One region of the Bacillus thuringiensis genome, then DNA from elsewhere that is predicted to be linked to it. Evidence: riboswitches for the same ligand, from Rfam matches in the RefSeq annotation. Region 1 holds a riboswitch; each other region holds the start of a gene.

Region 1 (6,477 bases):
ATATCAAATTTTCTATGCAATCGTATTAGACGATAAATCAATAATGGATAAGGGGTACAACATAGTATGGCAAGTTATTTGCGGAGTAGCAATACTGTGCGTGAATATATATTTAATGAAAAAAGAGAAGGCCAACCTTGTTAAATATGCATGGATATTTGCATACATAGGGATAGAAATCGCTAATATATTTTCGTATGTTTTTTATAATAAGGCGGCGTTTGATGCGACAAATATAATAGAAATTATTCTCATTTTCTTTGTACCCATATTTTTAAATAAAAAATTTTATGTGATTTTACTTTCTTCTATTGTAGGAAAATATTTGATTTATTTATTTGTATTAGAGGAAGTAAAAGCATTTATGTACCTTATTATGTATACACTTATGTTAATAGCGGCATATATCATTTTAAACCGATTTTTACAATATCTTTCAGCTGTAAAGGAAAGTATTGCGATTGCTAGTGAATCGCAAAAATTAGCGGTAATTGGGAAAATGGCAGCGACGGTTGGACATGAAATTAAAAATCCACTCGCTTCATTAAAAGGATTTACACAATTACAACGAGAGAAGCATGAAGAGGATCCTATTTATAAACGTATGATTTTTGAAATAGAAAATATGAATAATATGATAAGTGAGTTGATGGAAGTTGCTACATGCAAACCTTCTATTTATAAGAAACATGATGTGGGGAAAATTGTATTACAAGTAATAACAAGTCTTCGCGAAAAAATGAATGAATTAAACGTACAGTTTATTTCTAATGTGGAAGAAAAAACAATAGAAATTGAATGTGATGAACGAAGAATAAGAGGAGTCTTTTTATATACGATAAAAAATGCTTTAGAGGCAATGGAACAAGGTGGCATATTACATGTAAGATTAGAAAATAAAGGGAAAGAGTATGTAATGATCAGCGTGATTGATAATGGTCATGGTATTAAGCAAGAAAACTTAATTCGTGTTACAGAGGCCTTTTATACAACGAAACAAGATAAAATTGGTCTGGGACTTACGGTAGCGAATCGAATTGTCGCCGAGCACCTTGGTGAGCTGCATATTTCAAGTGAAAGAGATACTGGAACGAGAATAGACATCATTCTCCCAAGGAAGTGTGGAAATACTGAAATCCAAGTGGAAGAAAAGCTAGGAGTTACCATATGAATAAAGGCTATATATTTAAAAATGAAGAAATAAAGGCGCTGAAAGCATTTTTAAGTTTATTTTTCATTATATTTTTTGTATATGATCTTGCCTATGAATTTATCGTACCATTAATCGGTGGAGAGCAAGAAGGCGTAGGAGAGTTTGAAGATGGCTTAGGTTTATGGCTTTACTTTTTGATGGTGGTATTGTTTTGTATTGGAATATACTTTATGAAATGGAAGAATGTTTTTGCGGTAAAGTATATTATTCTAATTGGCTATAATGTATTAGATTGTATCCATAACATTATGATTTATTATGGTAGCGATGCAGAATTTGACGGTGGAAATATAGTAGAAGGATTTTTTATTTTGTTCGCACCAATCTTTGTGAATAAAAGATATTTCTGGTTAGTTCCAGCGATACTTGTCGGAAAGTATGCTCTTACAGGAATCATTATTCAATCTTCTCTCGTTTTAATTCCAATGGCATTATATAGCGTATTTACTATCATATGTTGGATTATATTTTTGAGGGTTCAGTCTTACGTTCGTACGCTTGAGATGATGGATAAAGAAATAAAACAGACAGAAAAACTAGCAGCTGTTGGAAAGATGGCAACGGTTATTGGTTATAAGATTAGAAGACCTTTAGCAAACTTAAAAAAACTTGTGAATAAACAAGCAGACAAGCATCCAGAGGATAAAATTTATAGTGATATTATGAAACAAGAAGTAGATCGGATTCATATAATTGCTACAGAACTTAGTGGATTTGAGAACTCTAAATCACTAGAATCAGAAACTCATAACATAGAAGAAATTATCTCTTATGTTATTCGAGTTATGGAAAAGCCTGCGTTAAAACAAGGAGTCAACATACAAGGTATTTACAGTAAAGACTTACCATCAATTACATGTGATGAAAAACGATTAAAACAGGTCTTTTTTAATTTAATTAAAAATGCAATTGAAGCAATGTCAGTTGGCGGAACAATTACGATTAAAGTTACTGTAAAAGATGGAATCATCATTCAAGTGAAAGATGAGGGATGCGGCATTCCGAAAGATAAAATTCCAAAGTTAAATGAAGCCTTTTATACAACGAAAGAAACAGGAACTGGTCTAGGTTTAGTAGTTACAGAAAAAATTATTAAAGACCACAACGGTAAAATGAGTTTTGAAAGTGAAGTTGGGGTTGGAACGACGGTTGAGGTTATGTTACCACTGCATTAAATAGAAAAAACATCACTTCCAAATAAGTGATGTTTTTCTATTTTATCTTGCTATTTGTGGATAGTAAAAATCTCATTTTATCGATAAAGAATGTATGATGTGTTTCTAAGATCAAAATGTTTTTATAAGTTTTTATTATGGATTTTTTGGTAAAAAATTTAGACTATAAAAATTAATTGTTTTTTTCTAAAAAAACTATTTTCTTTTTTGGGTTTTAATGGTATATTCAAAACACGATAAATAAATACCTATTTTTGGCACACTATTCGAAAGGATAGGTCGCAAAGCTAAGAGTCTAAAGTAATGAAAATTACTATGATAGTCTGGTTGCAGTTTGGATTTTCACACATAGTTGTATGTATGAAAATCGAAGAGGCAACCGGATTTTTTATTGTCTCAAAAAGAAAAAATAAATGGGCACACTATTCGAAAGGATAGGTCGCAAAGCTAAGAGTCTAAGGTAATGAAAATTACTATGATAGTCTGGTTGCAGTTTGGATTTTCACACATAGTTGTATGTATGAAAATCGAAGAGGCAACCGGATTTTTTATTGTCTCAAAAAGAAAAAATAAATGGGCACACTATTCGAAAGGATAGGTCGCAAAGCTAAGAGTCTAAGGTAATGAAAATTACTATGATAGTCTGGTTGCAGTTTGGATTTTCACACATGTTGTGATGTATGAAAATCGAAGAGGCAACCAGGCTTTTTATTTTTTAGGAATACACATTATGATTGTAAATTTAGTCGATTAATACATCTAATATTCGAAATATTCGGTACATAGAAAGTGGGGGAGGGAAGTACATTGCAAAATCAAATAGGTAAATTTGGGCGTATACTTCTCGCTGGAGGAATATTATTTACCCAAGTTGGTGTGCTAGATTACTCTGCAACGAAAGTTTATGCGGTTACAAACGACGAGCAAGGACGTTTTATCGTTCATATGGATAAACAAGAAATAAAAGTTGATGAAAATGTAGTATTAAAGATTACAAATACAAATAAACAAGATGCTAATATCGAGCTGAAATTATCTAATGAGCAGCTGTTCAATGAAGCAGAAACGAAAAAAATGAACGAAAACAATAAAGCGATTCAAAGCATTTCAGTAACAGAAGATCACATTGTAAAAATTGAAAAGAATGAGCAAAGTAATTTTATCGGTGACGTATATGTAGTCATTCAAATGAAAAAAGCTGGAGAGTACAAATTTGAACCGATAGTGAAGTTTGAAGGAAATGAAAAGAAAATTGAATCTCCTTCTCTACATGTTGTAGAGAAAAAAGAGGCTTTAAATATAGCTATTTCTGATGAAAATCCAAAGGCTTCAGAGGAAGTTGTGAAAAAAGAAATCAGTGAAAAAGTGAAAGTATCGGAAGAAAATAAAAAACAAGAAATAAATGCTACTAATGCTGAAGTTCCAAAAGAAACGAAGACTTTAGCGAAAGAAAAGGTTAATGAGGAACTCGTACCAAAGGAAAATGAATTAAAAGAGAGCAATAGGATAAACGAAAATAATCAGGAATTACCTGCTATTCAAGCTGAGAAGGTATTAAAGAGCCAATCTCTACTAGCTGCTAGTCCTGTTACAAGTATTCTTAAATATCCAAATGTAAAGGTAATAAATAATAGAACAGGTGAAGGGCCTTCTATCTCGGGTAAATATGCTTTTAGATTTGTTTGGAGCCCACAAGTAACATATGAGGTAAAGGGTAGTAGCAATGACAGAACTGGTCAAAGTCAATATACATTTAGAAATTCAAATAGAGAACAGTACGTATTAGTAAAAAAAGCTGGTGAATATCAAGGGAAATGGATTGATGTCCGTATTAATATTCACTCTATGACAGCTTCATCTGTAGATGTTAAAACACCAATAACTAAAGGTGATGCAAAAAACTTTTTACAATTATATGGGAACGGAAGGTCAGGACAAACTTATAATGCTTCCTTTGAATTTTATGAACACGGAACAAGTAAAAAAGTACCATTAACGGCAATGTGGAATTTCAAAAGGATAAATAGTTATAAAAATGTAACGTTACGTAATGATGGTAGTCATTTAACGAATTTATACGTGTATGATACGAGTTCAATTAGGTATCAAGACAAAGGGAATAATAAAATCGAGTTTTCTGGAACAGCAGGTCCAGTAGCTACTCCAGAAGCAGATATGACAATTACATTTGATAATTTAACAGAATTACCGCTAGAAGTTAGATTAAATGCTTCAGGTGTTAATGTATCATACGACCAATTAGCGATTGCACAAATTGAAATTCCAGCTCCAAGTGTAATAGGAGATATTGTGGAAGATAATTCCCGTCAACTTTCTTATAAGGTATATCAAAATATGCCTGCTCAATCGAAAGAGATTCACTATGCGAAATCTTTTGTATTAGAAAGTGAAGTGAATAAGGATTTTACTGTGAATGATGTTTCCATTCAAGATGTGGAGAGTGGAGATGATGTAAGTAGTTTCTTTGATATTAGCAGGACAAACAATAAAGTCACTGCGGTTGCGAAAGTAAATGCGCTAAAAACAGAAGAATTCAACGGGAAAATTTATGAAATGACAATTACAGGTTCTCCTGTAAAAGGTGCTGATGTAATGAAATATTACAAAGGTGGTTATCTTGAAATACCGGTGTCAGCTAAAAATTATTTAGATGGCGATAAGAATGGACAAGATAGTAATCGAGATGGAATCGCAAAAATAAGGTATAAAGGTATTCCAACTGGGAAACCAGTCCTACAAAAAGTAGTGCAAGGAACAGATTTAACAAAAATGGATATTTCTAAATTTGTGACAGATTTATCTGTAGATACGAATTTGGATGTAGATAAACCAATATCAGTAGTGAAGTTAATCAATATTCCAGATACCAAAACAATAGGGAATCATACTGTAACGGTTGTAATTGAAACGAAGCAAGGTGTACAAGCGGAGATTCAAGTGCCGGTTACTGTCGTTGATGGGACTTTAAAGTTAGTAGACGTACCAAAAGAAATTACATTTGGAGATTTAACAATTCCATCGAAAACAACGACATACGCACCGAAGGCGATTTCAAATCCTTTAAAGGTAACCGATGATCGTGTTAAAAAGCAAAAATGGAGTGTATATGTAAAGGAAATTACACCATTAACTTCAGCGCAAAATGACACATTGACAGGAGCATTGATTTACAAACGAAATGGAAAGGATACACCTTTAAGTACTTCTAGTATAGAAGCATTCTCGTATACTTCTAAAAACGACGAGGAGGTTTCACTAAATTGGAAGGAAAACGAAGGAATTCATTTACAAGTAAAACCAGGGCCGAATGTCAAAGTAAATACTAAATATGCTGGACAGCTAGAATGGACATTAACCGATGCTCCTCTCTAAAAATATATGAAATATATAAATTTTAGAAAGGAGAGAGTAATGAAAAAAATAGTTGGTATTATCGTTTCCACAGTTATATGTGTGCCGTTTCTTATGGCAAATGTAGTAACGGCTACAAGTACGAATTCAAAAGCGGGTATTACATTTTCGAATAGCTATACACCAAATACATCAACTGATCCGACAAAGATAAATACAAAAAAAGAGACAGTTGATAAAAATAAAAATGGAGATAAATATTTACCGAAAACAGGAGGCCAGACACGGGACTTCAAACAATATATAGGATTGTTTTCGATTGTTTTATCTCTATATGTATTCAAAAGAATTAGGGGAAAGCAAGTGTATTCAAAATAAAAAATAGATGAAAACAGAGAAAAGGGGAAGGTACATATGAAACTAGCAAAATTAGCATTAATCGGTGCAGTATCATTAACATCAGTTGCAGCAGTAGGAACTTCAGCATTTGCGGAAGAGAAAGCAAATATGAAATCAAAAACAGATGTAACGTTTATTGAAGATACAAGCACAACAGATCCAAACAATCCAGAAACTCCAAATGAAAAAGTTACACCAGAGAACCCTGGTGACCATGAAAAAGGAACAAAAGGTCCATTAAGTATTAACTACGTTTCTAACTTACACTTCGGCGAGCAAGTTATCTCTGGTAATGATCAAACGTACTTTGCAAAACTG
Region 2 (6,477 bases), 1.7 Mb from region 1:
ACTTCTGTTACTACTTTGCCTTTGTCGTCTTGTACTTCGAAGACTACGCCTTCTAATACTTTTTGACTATCTTTATCTACTTTTGTGATTTCTACATTTCCCTTGTCTAACATTTCGTTTTCTACTGTTAAAGCAAGAGATTTTGTCATGCCTTTTTCAATTTGGAAAGTAATCGGATCTACTAATTGTTTATACCCTTTTGGTGCCTTTACTTCTACTAACTTGTATGTGCCGACTGATAAATTAGTAACTTGTGCTTGTCCTTTTTTATCTGTCGTTATTTTAGCGACTACTTGTCCTGCTGCATCTTGAATCTCAAATACTGCATCAGCTAAAGCATCTTTATTTTCTTTATCTACTTTTGTAATTTCTACATTTCCTGTATCCACTAATTCATTTTCTACTGTTAGCTTTAGCGCTGTTACTCTACCCTTTTCAATTTCGAATGAAATTGGCTTTTCTAGTGGTTTGTATCCTGCCGGTGTTTCTACTTCCACCAACTCATACTTCCCAATAGGTAAATCTGAAACGTTTGCTTTTCCTTCTTTATCCGTCGTTACTTTCGCAACTACTTTTCCTTTTGAATCACGTACTTCAAATACAACATTTTCTAATGGAGCTTTACTATCTTTATCTATTTTTGTTATCTCTACATTCCCTGTATCCACCATTTCATTTTCTACTTTTAATGATAGAACCTCGGTCATGCCTTTTTTGATTTCAAATGATACTGGTTTTTCTAGCTTTTTATAACCAGGTAAACTTTCTACCTCTACTAATTCATACTTTCCTACAGGTAAATCTGAAACATTTGCTTTTCCATCTTTATCTGTCGTTACTTTTGTAACTTCATTACCCTTTTCATCTTGGACGATGAATGTTACTCCCGCTAACGGTGCTTTATTATCTTTATCTATCTTTGTTATCTCTACATTTCCCGTATCTACCATTTCATTTTCTATTTTTAATGATAGAACTTCAGTCATGCCTTTTTTGATTTCAAATAATACTGGATCTGTTAGTTTCTTATAGCCTGGTAAACTTTCTTTCTCTACTAATTTGTACTTTCCTACTGATAGATCTGAGATTTTTGCTTTACCATCTTTATCTGTCTTTACTTCCTTTACTACTGTTCCAGCTTCATCTTGCACTTCAAAGACTACACCTTTTAATGCTTTTTTGTTATCTTTATCTACTTTTGTAATTTCTACTGGACCTTTATCTAACTGTTCATTTTCTACTTTCAATGATAGGACTGTTGTCATACCTTTTGTAATTTCGAATGATACTGAATCTGTTAGCTTTTTGTAGCCAGGTAAGCTTTTCGTCTCTACTAATTTGTACTTTCCTACTGATAAATCAGAGATTTTTGCTTTACCATCTTTATCTGTTTTTACTTCTGTTACTACTTTTCCTTGCTCATCTTGCACTTCGAAGACTACGCCCTCTAATACTTTTTGACTATCTTTATCTATTTTTGTAATTTCTACTGAACCTTTGTCTAACTGCTCATTTTCTACTTTTATTGCTAAAGCTTTTGTCATACCTTTTTTTATTTCAAATGGTACTGGTTCTGTTAGCTTTTTATAACCTGGTAAGCTTTTCGTCTCTACTAATTTGTACTTTCCTACTGATAGATCTGAAACGTTTGCTTTTCCATCTTTATCTGTTACTACTTTTCTTACTACGCCATCTTTCTCATCTTGGACTTCAAATTCGACACCGGCTAATACTGCCCCGTTTTCTTTGTCCACTTTTGTAATTTCTACATTACCTTTGTCTACCATCGCATTTTCCACTTGTATTGGGAATATGCCGTCCCCTGTTACATTTACTTCGAACTCTGTTTCTTTTAATTGGTATCCTTCAGGTGCTTTTGTTTCTTTTAAAATATATTTTCCTGGTGCTAACGGTTTAGAGATTGCCTTACCATCTTTATCTGTAACAATATGTTCGACTACTACACTGTCTTTTACTATATCAAACTCTGCATTTGCTAATGGTTTTTCACCATTTTCCGAATCAATTTTCTTTACTTCAATTTGACCCTTTTGCATAGTGTTTTTAATTTCAATTGTTTTTGTTTCTCCAGCTTGAAGTGTAACCTCTACTGGGCTTGTTAATTTTTGATATCCTTCTGGCGCTACTGTTTCATAAACTTTATACGTCCCAGGAGCTAAAGTTTGAGGTACTGAAAAACCTTTTTCGTCCGTTTTCAGTTTTGCAACAACTTCATTTGCACTATTTCGAACTTCAAATTCGGCACCTTTTAGCCCTTTGTTCGGATTCTCAGCATCTATTTTATGAATTGATACTGTACCGTCTTTTGGAGCTTCAGGCGGCGTAATGGTTACTTCTTTTGATGTTAATGTTTTATCATCAAAATGTAATTCTGCTTTATTAGGAATCTTCTTATCTACGTAAGAAGATAAGTCTGCATTATTTTTAATTTTCGCCTTAATACTAAGGTTAATTATCTGGTCTTCATATGACTTATAGTCAAAACTCTCACCAAATGTAAATGTTACTTCACTTCTTTGTTTATCTATATTTAACGTTCCTTTAGAAGTAATATCTTGGCCATTTTGATCATACACCTTTGCCTCTAATACTTCTAAAACATCTTCTAAATCATCACTAATTACCATAGATGTGTATTTAGGAGGATCGTTCGGTATATGTGTACCAACTTGGTATTGAATAACTTGATCCATTTGTGTTAACTGCTCATTCTCTACAAGCTTGCCATTCTCATCAACTATATTTTTTTCAATGCTAGGTGGATTATTGTCACCTGAACCGGATCCTCCCCCACCACTTACAAATACTTGTCCTACTTTTTCTTCAGTTTTAATATTTTTACCTTCTAATTTCACAGTATTTTTATGAGGCTTTGCAGCAGGATTTGTAACCTTTGTTTTATATCTTAAAATATAGCCTTTTGAACTGTCTGGAAATTCAATTGTAAATCCAGTCTTTGTTGCATTAATTTTAATGTTAGATAAATCTGCTGGCTTAATATTTGTTGGTGCATAACCATCTTCAAATACAGCCTCTTCTAATACTACGCTGTCTGTAATTAACTCATGCCCAGGTCCTAATGTATCTGTTAATTTAAGATCTTGCATTTCTGTTCCGGTTGCATTTACATATACAAGCCAATCAGCAATTGAAGGATTTTCTTGATTATAAGAACCCCATTTCAATAAATTTTCCGTATTGGGCTGTGGCTTCGGTCTCTCTGTCGTATTATTTACACTTACTTCTTTATTGACGATTTGACCATCAACGTTAAATTCTAATGGAATTTCTTTAACACCATCATATGCTTCTAGACCAAAGTAGAATTCTACGAATAAAGAACCTTTAATGTTATTCTTTCCTTCTACGTAATCACCCATAGTACATGTTAATAGACCCTTTTTCATCTCACATGTACCAACTGTTTTTCCTTCAGCATCTTTTAAAGGAAAACTCATATTCATAAGGTCTTTTCGAAACTCTTTTGGCATATCAATTGTGAATTGATCTCCACTTTTTATTTTTTCTTTAGCTGACCACTTCACTTCTACTTTCATACCATCTGAGGCTTGATACGGTTCAGATGTCGTGCCATCAGTACGAGAAATATTAATTTCGTCCACTGGACTTTTCATCACAGCAGCTTGAATAACTGGAGCCCACACATTCAGCACTGAAAATAATACTAGAAAAACTAATGAAACCATTGAAATATGCCTTTTAGTACTTTTCATTTGCATAGTTCCCTCCTATTTTTTTATATTTATATAACAAAAAAAGACCGTCCGGTTGCATCAAAAATGTGCAACCAGACGATCTTAGTAACCAATATGTATTACCGTAGACTCTAAGCTTTGCGGCCTATCCTTTCGAATAGTGTGCTAAAAATATCTTTTATTCTTTTTTTGTTTCATTTTCCTCTTAAACCAAATATTACTATACCGTCTAGACGGTTATAATTCAATACTCTATAAAATTGTTCTATTTTTCTAATAAAAAAAACAATTCACCACTACATTAAATAAGTAATGGTGAATTGTTTTCACATTATATAGTTCGTATATTCTATTTATACGAATTAACAATAAGAGCTTGAATCACTTTTTCTCTTAACTCGGGGCTTAGTCTGCCAACCCCTAAATATTCCGAATACCATAATCCATCTGCTGCTAATCTAATAATTGTTGCACATACTGAATCTATCTCATCGTTTTCTATATTCTTTTGCAGTTGCTGAAATGATTGTTGTAATGGCTCAAGTAATTCAGGTTTTAACATGAATGCTGCCATCATACTACTAGACAACTCTTCTGTTCTTCTCTCATTACTTAATCTTTCCTCTACAAAAGAGCGAACCCATCTCCCTTTCCTCTCTGAGTCTTCCGCTACTTTATTGTAAATAGCGCCCTCATAATCCTCTATCCCTCTGACTATCATACCTTCTATTAAAGCTTCTTTATTTGCAAAGTGATACAATAATCCACCTTTACTTACACCCGCCTCTTTTGCCACTGCTTCTAAGGTTAATTTAGCAACCCCTTTACATTGCACAATTTGAGAAGCGGCCGCCAAAATCTTTTGCCGCGTTATGCTGATACTCATTCCTTTTTAAAACCCCATTTCTACTAAATTTATATAAATACGAATCTTATTTTTAATATTGTTGATTACTACTAAGTATTTTCTTTATACAACAAAAGCTTCATTACCTTTGAATTTTTAGTTACTTATTCTATTAAAAATTTCCATATCATTCAATATGATAACATCAAATACACAACATTGACTATACATCTATACTTTCATATTCATTCCTAATATATCCATTAATAAAATTTACCGATTTAGTCCTTCTTATTACTTTATCCCGCTATTTGCCGGACAGTAAGACCCCCACCTCAAAATTCAGCTAAAACAAAGGAGTTAGGCGGGAGGCGGGCTGCCCATAAATGCCCGATTGGTGAGAACTAATAATCAGTGGGGAATGAACAAAATCCCCACTGATTAAAGTTTCACTTTATATACGCAACATGGACAAGTATATTTCATTTATGTTGCTCCTTTTATTTTTCCTAAAAATAATCTTACCTATTTTTTAGACAAAGTCCTCAAAAAAGAAAACCACCTACCCCCTAAAGAATATAGGGAACAGATGGTTTATGTGTTTTATTAGAAAGTAGTGCCTTCTTTTTTATAATATTCTTTTGAAATCTCTTCATAAAATGCGGCTGATGTCGCGTAGAAATAAGGTGCTAACCATAAGAAACCGATTCCTATAGTAAGAATACTTAATATGAACCAGCCTAAGAAACTTAAGCATAGTAAAAAATAATCCATTTTATGTCCATTCATCATATGACGACTCTCAGTAATCGCTTGATTCGCTGTATATTCTGGATGATCATTCAAAATAAAATATGTCATAGAATAAGAAAATGATTTAATAATACCTGGAATAATAAGAAGTAATGTCCATAGAGTCAAGTATACATACATTAGTAAATATGTTAAAAACGACTTCATCAACTTACTTCCATCGCTAAACCATCTAAATATATGACCAATGCGAGCATCAGTCCCACGAATTGCATTTAAAACAAGATAATAGGCACCTATTGTTAATGGACCAATAACAAGCATTACAATAATACTTACTGTAAGTGAATCACTTGCCTCTTCCCAACCCCAAAATATCGAGAAAATACCTGTTGTTAGCATTTCAACAGCTCCAATAAGGATTCCAATTAATAAAGTTGCCCCTACCGCTAATCCCCATCTTCCTTTTAATGCATCAAGTGCTTCTCTTTTCAACTGACTTATCATATATAACCTCCTAATACTATTTGTATTTTTGTATACCATTTACATCAAAAATTCCACATATTCCCCAAAACAGAAGCATATTACCTTTTTTCATGCGTATTGATACATGTTTGCTGTAGTTGTACTAATATATGGATTAAACGACTCTTTTCCCTATAACAAAAAAGCTTGCCCTTCAGACTAGGCAAGCTTTCTCAAATTATTCCTCACTCATTCTCTTCTTATACCAATCCTGCATTCTCTCCGCGTCTTCTACTCTCGTATGCTCTATTTTATAACTAGATGATGCACTAGAAAACTTATACGTACATAAATCCGCTCGGCGCTGGAAATATGATTGTGTCTTCTCCATTGATTGGACATGTCTTCTTCTAATAAGTCCTGTATATTTTCCGACGCTACGATAGACAAGTGTAATTTGTTCTCCGTTAACACTGTAACCATTTGTTTTAAATGTTGCGTATCCAAGTGTAAAGATGAGGATCGCGAGCGGAATTAATGCCCACATGATGAAGTGCTTTTCAGAGTATATACTTATTCCAGTAAGCGGGATTGCTAGCATTGCGAAGAAAATGAAACTATCAATGAGATAGCGGCGCAATGCTGCTTTTGGTAATGAAATAATGTTTGTAT
Region 3 (6,477 bases), 1.1 Mb from region 1:
AAATAGATGTTGCCTTTGCTTTATAAATTGCATTTGCAAAAGCTTCTACCGAAAGCCTTTGTTCATCCAATAACACATATATATTTCCACCGCAGAATAATGACGCGAATAACTCCCAAATAGATGCGTCAAAACTAAATGAAGGGAACTGCGCGAAAATATCTTCTTCACTTAATTCATAATGCCTTTGCATCCATGTACATAAATTCACTACTCCGCGGTGCGCAAGCATTGTTCCTTTCGGATTTCCCGTAGAACCGGATGTATAGATCATATATGCGATATCATCAAGATCAATTGCCACGTTCACATCTATTTCTGAAAATTGTTCAATATCGTAAAGAGATAATTCTCGAATATCCTCAAACGGTACTTTCGCTTCTTTCGTTAAAACTAATTTTGATTGGCTATCCTCGATAATATATTGCACTCGATTTGCTGGATAATCTGGGTCAATCGGAATATAAGCTGCACCTGTTTTTAAAACTGCTAATATACTGACTACCGTATCAATACTTCGCTTCATAAAGATACCGACATAATCACCTTGTTTCACCCCATGATGTAATAACATGTGAGCAATTTTATTACTTTTTTTATTTAGTTGTTCATATGTTAATGTTCCCTCCACCGAAGATAAAGCTATACGCTTTGAAAATTTCCTTACTGTTTCACAAAACATATCCGCAATACTTTTATTCGGGTATAGCACTTCTGTGTCATTTATTTCTTTATATATCACTAATTCTTCTTCTGTAATAATATTCATATCTACAACACATTGCGTCTCTTTTTTTATACCTTGCTGAATTACATACTGAATTTGCTTTATATAGCGAAGTGCTGTTTCTTCTTTCAATTGCTTTTCATTATAAGAAACTTCAAAACAACTATCCTTTAATTCAATAAAGTTTAATTGACTATTTCTATTTTCTTTTCCTACTGTAACTGCAGGTTTCCCCCATTTTTCTTCATCATATTGTAACAATATCTTCCGTTCTTCTTCCATACTTTCTAACTGCATGATTTGATCATTAATTTCTATCCTTAGCTCTTCATAAGAAAGTTCTTGTTCAATTGTAATACATAACGGATAACTACTCTGTCTCATGTAATAAGGTATCACTATACGTTTTTCATTACTAACATGATATAGCCATACAAAAGTAGCTGCGATTAAATCTAATTTATTTCGTTCAAACGCTTGTATATCCTTAATTTTCATTTGAGTATATTCATTTACTTGAATATCCTTTGGTATCATAAACGGTTCATAATTTTGTTGCGAAAATTGTTCATATCTCTCCACATATGAACGTTTTAAGAAAATACTCATACTGAATCCTCTCACTCTCCATAATATAAAAATGAAACTTTGATCATTGGAGGACATGTTCCACCAATGATTAAAATCACAACCGTATACCATTAGATATAAATATATAATTATTCATTTTAAAAAAAGATTAAGGTGTAGATTAAATCTACACCTTATATTATTCTATTAACTTTTAAATTCCCCAATTAACTCTTGCAGCTCCTGTGCAAGCCAGCTTAAAGAAGTAGCTAATTCTGCAATATCTTGTACTGACATTTCCTGTTCTTTCATACTCTCTTCAATATTACCACTACTATTCGCATACGTATTTGCAATATGTGATAGTTCATTTACAACTTGAACGATATTTTGGCTATTTTGCAAAATATCACCTGAGTTGCTAGAAACCGCCTTAACTTGGTCCGTAACAGAATGTGCTGATTTTGAAATTTTCTCGAAGAACGCACCACTACTTTGAACAAGAGTAATTCCAGATTCTACTTCTTTTGAACCTTTTTGCATTGAAACTACAGCCTCTTCTGCTTCAGCTTGTGTTTCCCCAATTAATTTAGCTATATCTTTCGCTGACGTTTCAGTTTGCTCAGCTAATTTACGTACTTCATCAGCGACCACTGCAAATCCTCTTCCAGCAGCTCCAGCACGTGAAGCTTCAATAGAAGCATTTAACGCAAGTAAATTGGTTTGATTTGAAATACCTGTAATTACGGTTACGATATCACTAATTTCCTTCGATCTTGTTTCCAATGAATAAATAATCGAAGATAAATCTTTTACTGCATTTTGGATTAAATTCATTTGATTAATAATTTGTCCAATTACTTCATTACCTTCAATTGAATGTTGCTCCATACCTTCTGAGGCAACCGCAACCAGTTTCGCAGCCCCAGTTATCTCTTCCACCTTATTTTCCATTCCGTGCACAATTCCTAAGCATTGTTGTACTGAAGTTTCTTGAGACTGTGCTCCTACTCTTAAACCTTCCATGGAACCTGCAATTTCTTGAACTGCCATACTGTTTTCCTCAGTACTTGCCGATAATTCTTGTGATGAAGAAGAAACTTGCTCTGCAGTTTGTTTTACTTTATCTATAATTCCTTTAAATTTCTCAATCGTTGCATTGAAATAAGTATTAATAATACCAATGTCATCTGGTCTTTCTTTTAATTTAATACTTAAATCACCCTCACCAACTTTACGTAATCCCTCTCTTAGGTCTTTTAATGGGGCTAACGAATTACGAACAATAAAGAATTGAATAACAGTCGCAATAGCTAATGAAATACAAATGAATAGTAAACCTTGCATCATAAATTTCTTCTTTGTATCTGGAATAACAGAAGCATCTACATCTGCCGCAACAATTGCGACAATATTTTTTTCTCCATCCGTAATGGGCTCTAATATTGTCACCCATGAGCCTAGTTCATCTTCATATACTTCTGTCATTTGTGCCTTTTTCGTATCTATCACTTTATCGTATGCCTTCATCCAATGAGCTGGTTGTTCATAATAGTCACCCGGCTTTACAGGTACTGCATTTGTTAACTCTGTAGTCAAACCAACGATTTGTAATTCTCGTTTGTCATTGGGTTTTGCTCCCGTAATATACGTTTGTCCAACACTTTTTAAATCTTTTGTCACTTCATCTAATTGCTCTTTTAACTTTTCCTTCTTCTCCTTTTGGGCTGTAGGATCTTTCGCAAGATCTTTCACTAATTCTGCGTCTAATTGATTTATTACAGTATCTCCTGTTTCAATAGACTGTCTTTCAAATAAAGACATCATACTATTTTGAAACATGTTGAAACTTAACGCGCCCATACTTCCAACAAGCGTCAAAATAACTAGTACGGTTAATAAGACGTTCTTTTGAAGAAACGTTAACTTATGCCAATACTTTTTCATTAATATCCACCTTCCTTAATTAACATAACAAAAAAACAAAATATACGAATATTTTGTTTGAAAATGTTTCTCAATATATTCGAGAATAAAAAAAAGCCAATGTAAAAGCATTGGCCAAGACCAACCCTATCCGTCCGGTAACTGGCTAGCATAGCCTTTCGACCTTAGCTCCTGTAGTTTTGCGTCCTCATGTTTCCATCAGTTTGCCTTTCTCGCTGAACGAGTTGAACGATATGGGAGTTCTATGAGAATTAATTTATTCTCTTTCAAAGATTACAACATATAAATCAAAATGTCTACTTATTTAGAGATATAAATACAAATTTTTAATGCATTGCTTTTTCGAAATAATTTCAAAAAGTACGTGAATGTTACTTTTTTTGTGTTATATAATAAAAAATGTATAAATAACAAGGATTTCTTCGGGTATTCATTTAATTTTCATTCAAATTAAACTATTCGAATATATCTTAATTAATGAATTTCGGAGGTAGTTTATCATGTTTTGGCTACAATTTCTTACCTTGTTACTCTGTATTTTTATTGGTGCACGCCTAGGCGGAGTTGGTTTAGGAGTAATGGGTGGAGTTGGTATGGCAATACTCGTTTTTGTCTTCCACTTACAACCGACCGCGCCTCCTATTGATGTAATGCTCATGATTTTGGCAGTAATTACAGCTGCTGGTGCTTTGCAAGCTGCTGGAGGAATGGACTATCTTGTTCATCTAGCTGAAAAAGCATTGCGAAAAAATCCAAAGCGTATTACTTTTTTTGCTCCAATTGTTACTTATTTATTCACACTATGTGCAGGTACTGGTCACGTTGCCTATTCTGTACTTCCTGTTATTGCAGAAGTCTCTCGTGAATCAGGGATTAGACCAGAACGCCCAATGTCGATTGCCGTAATCGCTTCTCAGCAAGCAATTACAGCTAGTCCGATTTCAGCTGCCACAGTTGCTCTTTTAGCAATGTTCGCTGACTATAAAATTACCTTATTAGATATTTTAAAAGTAAGTATCCCTTCTACTTTCATTGCTTGTATGTTAGCAGCATTCGTTGCTAGTAAGATGGGAAAAGAATTAAATGAAGACCCTGAATACTTAAAACGATTAAACGAAGGAATGATTCCTAAACTTGAAGAGAAAAAAGAATTTGTAGGTGTAAAAGGCGCCAAATTATCAGTTATCCTTTTCCTAGTTGGAACCTTCCTTGTTGTACTTCTTGGTTCATTTGAAGCACTTCGTCCAGGATGGATAGTTGATGGGAAGTTAGCTCGTCTTTCCATGCCGAACACAATTGAGATGGTTATGTTAACTATCGCGGCTCTTATTATTATTTTCTGTAAACCAAATGTAGAAAGCATTGTATCTGGTAACGTCTTTAAAGCAGGAGCAACAGCAGTTGTTGCTATTTTCGGTATCGCTTGGATGGGAGATACTTTCTTTAATGGAAACTTAAATATGATTCAAGGATCCATTCAGCATTTAGTAACAAGTGCACCTTGGCTATTTGCCATCGCGCTATTCATTCTATCTATTTTACTGTACAGCCAAGCAGCAACAGTACGTGCCTTAATGCCACTTGGACTATCCCTTGGTATTCCACCAGCACTACTGATTGCGATGTTCCCTGCAGTAAATGGATATTTCTTCATTCCAAACTATGGAACAATCGTTGCTGCCATTAACTTTGACCGTACTGGTACAACAGGTATCGGTAAATACGTATTAAATCATAGCTTTATGATTCCAGGTTTAATCGCAACATTTACTTCTATCGGCATTGGAATGCTTTTAATTTCTATTATGTTTTAAAGAAAAAGCACAAACCTTTATTTTAAAAGGTTTGTGCTTTTTTAATCAAACGTTTGTTTAAAATTTTGGGCAGTCCATTTCTCCATGTAGCACTTAAAATACTACACGTCCTTCCTTACAAACTTCTCTTTACTTCTTCAGCTAATTTTCTCGTACTTTCATACGCCGATTCAGCTAAACTAATTGCTGAAATAACTGAAACACCTTCCGCACCCGCCTCTATAACTGCCGCTGTATTTTCAATTGTAATCCCGCCAATACCAACGATTGGCACTGTAATTCCTTGTTCTCTAAAATAAGCTAATCCTTTCGTTCCTTGAACCGCTTTCGTATCTTTTTTCGTACTCGTTGGGAAAATAGGTCCAACGCCTAAATAATCTGCTCCATGTTCGATTGCAAAGCGTGCTTCTTCAATTGTATGAGCAGATACACCGATAATTTTATCTCCCATTTTTTCACGAACAGATGTAATTCCTTCATCATCTTGTCCTACATGAACACCATCTGCATCTAATTCAATGGCTAATTCTACATCATCATTTACAATGAAAGGAACACTATATTCCTTACAAAGAGTCTGCAATTCTTTTGCAAAACGCACTCTATCCTCTCCAATTAAAGAACCTTCCCCCTTTTCACGAAATTGAAAAAGTGTCACTCCACCATCTAACGCTTCTTTCAATACAGTTAAAGGATCCTTCGTGCAGTTATTGCTTCCCATAATAAAATACACTTGTAATAGGTTAGACATTTTCTTTGTTTCAATGCGCATCATGTGTTTCATCCCCCTTACTCTAACTCCTCAATCTTCCCATACTTCTCCATATCAGCTGAAGTTGTATTCGCTAATTGATTTAAAAATTCAATTTGGAAACTACCTGGCCCTTTTTCTACTGTTTTAGCAGCTGCCAGTTCTGCAGCTACACCATAAAACGTTAATGCGGCTACTGCTGCTTTTACATAATCTTTTTCAACTGCTACAAATGCTCCTATTACCGAAGTTAGTAAACACCCTGTTCCCGTAACTTTTGTTAAAATAGGATGACCATTTCGAATAAGAACAGTTCGCTCTCCATCTGTAACAACATCTTCTTTTCCAGTAATGACCGCAACTGTATTTAGTTCATCTGCTGCCTGCCTTGCAATACTTACAACATTTCCATTTCCAGTACCAGCGTCTACCCCTTTAATTTCCCATTTCTCATTAATAACGTTTGCTATTTCAGCCGCATTTCCGCGGATAATTGCTAAATCAATTTCAGCCGGAATATGTCTCGCAACTTCTGTTCGATACGAAGTTGCTCCTGCACCAACTGGATCAAATAGTACTGGCACATTGTTCACATTTGCTGATTTACCAGCGAGTAACATCGCTTCTACTTCCTCAGGACGAAGTGTCCCCATATTTAATACTAACGC

What was found. Region 1 has a riboswitch for cyclic di-GMP ahead of AC241_RS23670 (WxL domain-containing protein). Riboswitches for the same ligand answer to the same signal wherever they lie in the genome.
Positions count from the first base shown of each region.
Region 2: it holds a riboswitch for cyclic di-GMP, as region 1 does, so the genes downstream of both, AC241_RS05380 (SpaA isopeptide-forming pilin-related protein) here and AC241_RS23670 (WxL domain-containing protein) in region 1, are expected to answer to the same signal.
Region 3: it holds a riboswitch for cyclic di-GMP, as region 1 does, so the genes downstream of both, AC241_RS02215 (methyl-accepting chemotaxis protein) here and AC241_RS23670 (WxL domain-containing protein) in region 1, are expected to answer to the same signal.

Region 1 covers NZ_CP012099.1:4,580,775-4,587,251, reverse strand. Annotated here, with positions in the region: gene AC241_RS23680 (ATP-binding protein) at 1-1,171, shown strand, start outside; gene AC241_RS23675 (ATP-binding protein) at 1,168-2,388, shown strand; cyclic di-GMP riboswitch class I at 2,635-2,723, shown strand; cyclic di-GMP riboswitch class I at 2,795-2,883, shown strand; cyclic di-GMP riboswitch class I at 2,955-3,043, shown strand; gene AC241_RS23670 (WxL domain-containing protein) at 3,196-5,781, shown strand; gene AC241_RS23665 (EF2685/EF0750 family sortase-dependent surface protein) at 5,821-6,138, shown strand; gene AC241_RS23660 (WxL domain-containing protein) at 6,175-6,477, shown strand, end outside.
Region 2 covers NZ_CP012099.1:1,035,898-1,042,374, reverse strand. Annotated here, with positions in the region: gene AC241_RS05380 (SpaA isopeptide-forming pilin-related protein) at 1-3,761, opposite strand, end outside; cyclic di-GMP riboswitch class I at 3,822-3,914, opposite strand; gene AC241_RS05375 (TetR/AcrR family transcriptional regulator) at 4,087-4,623, opposite strand; gene AC241_RS05370 (DUF975 family protein) at 5,191-5,844, opposite strand; gene AC241_RS05365 (PH domain-containing protein) at 6,044-6,477, opposite strand, start outside.
Region 3 covers NZ_CP012099.1:417,056-423,532, reverse strand. Annotated here, with positions in the region: gene AC241_RS02220 (non-ribosomal peptide synthetase) at 1-1,330, opposite strand, end outside; gene AC241_RS02215 (methyl-accepting chemotaxis protein) at 1,505-3,244, opposite strand; cyclic di-GMP riboswitch class I at 3,378-3,462, opposite strand; gene AC241_RS02210 (anaerobic C4-dicarboxylate transporter family protein) at 3,745-5,058, shown strand; gene thiE (thiamine phosphate synthase) at 5,174-5,833, opposite strand; gene thiM (hydroxyethylthiazole kinase) at 5,848-6,477, opposite strand, start outside.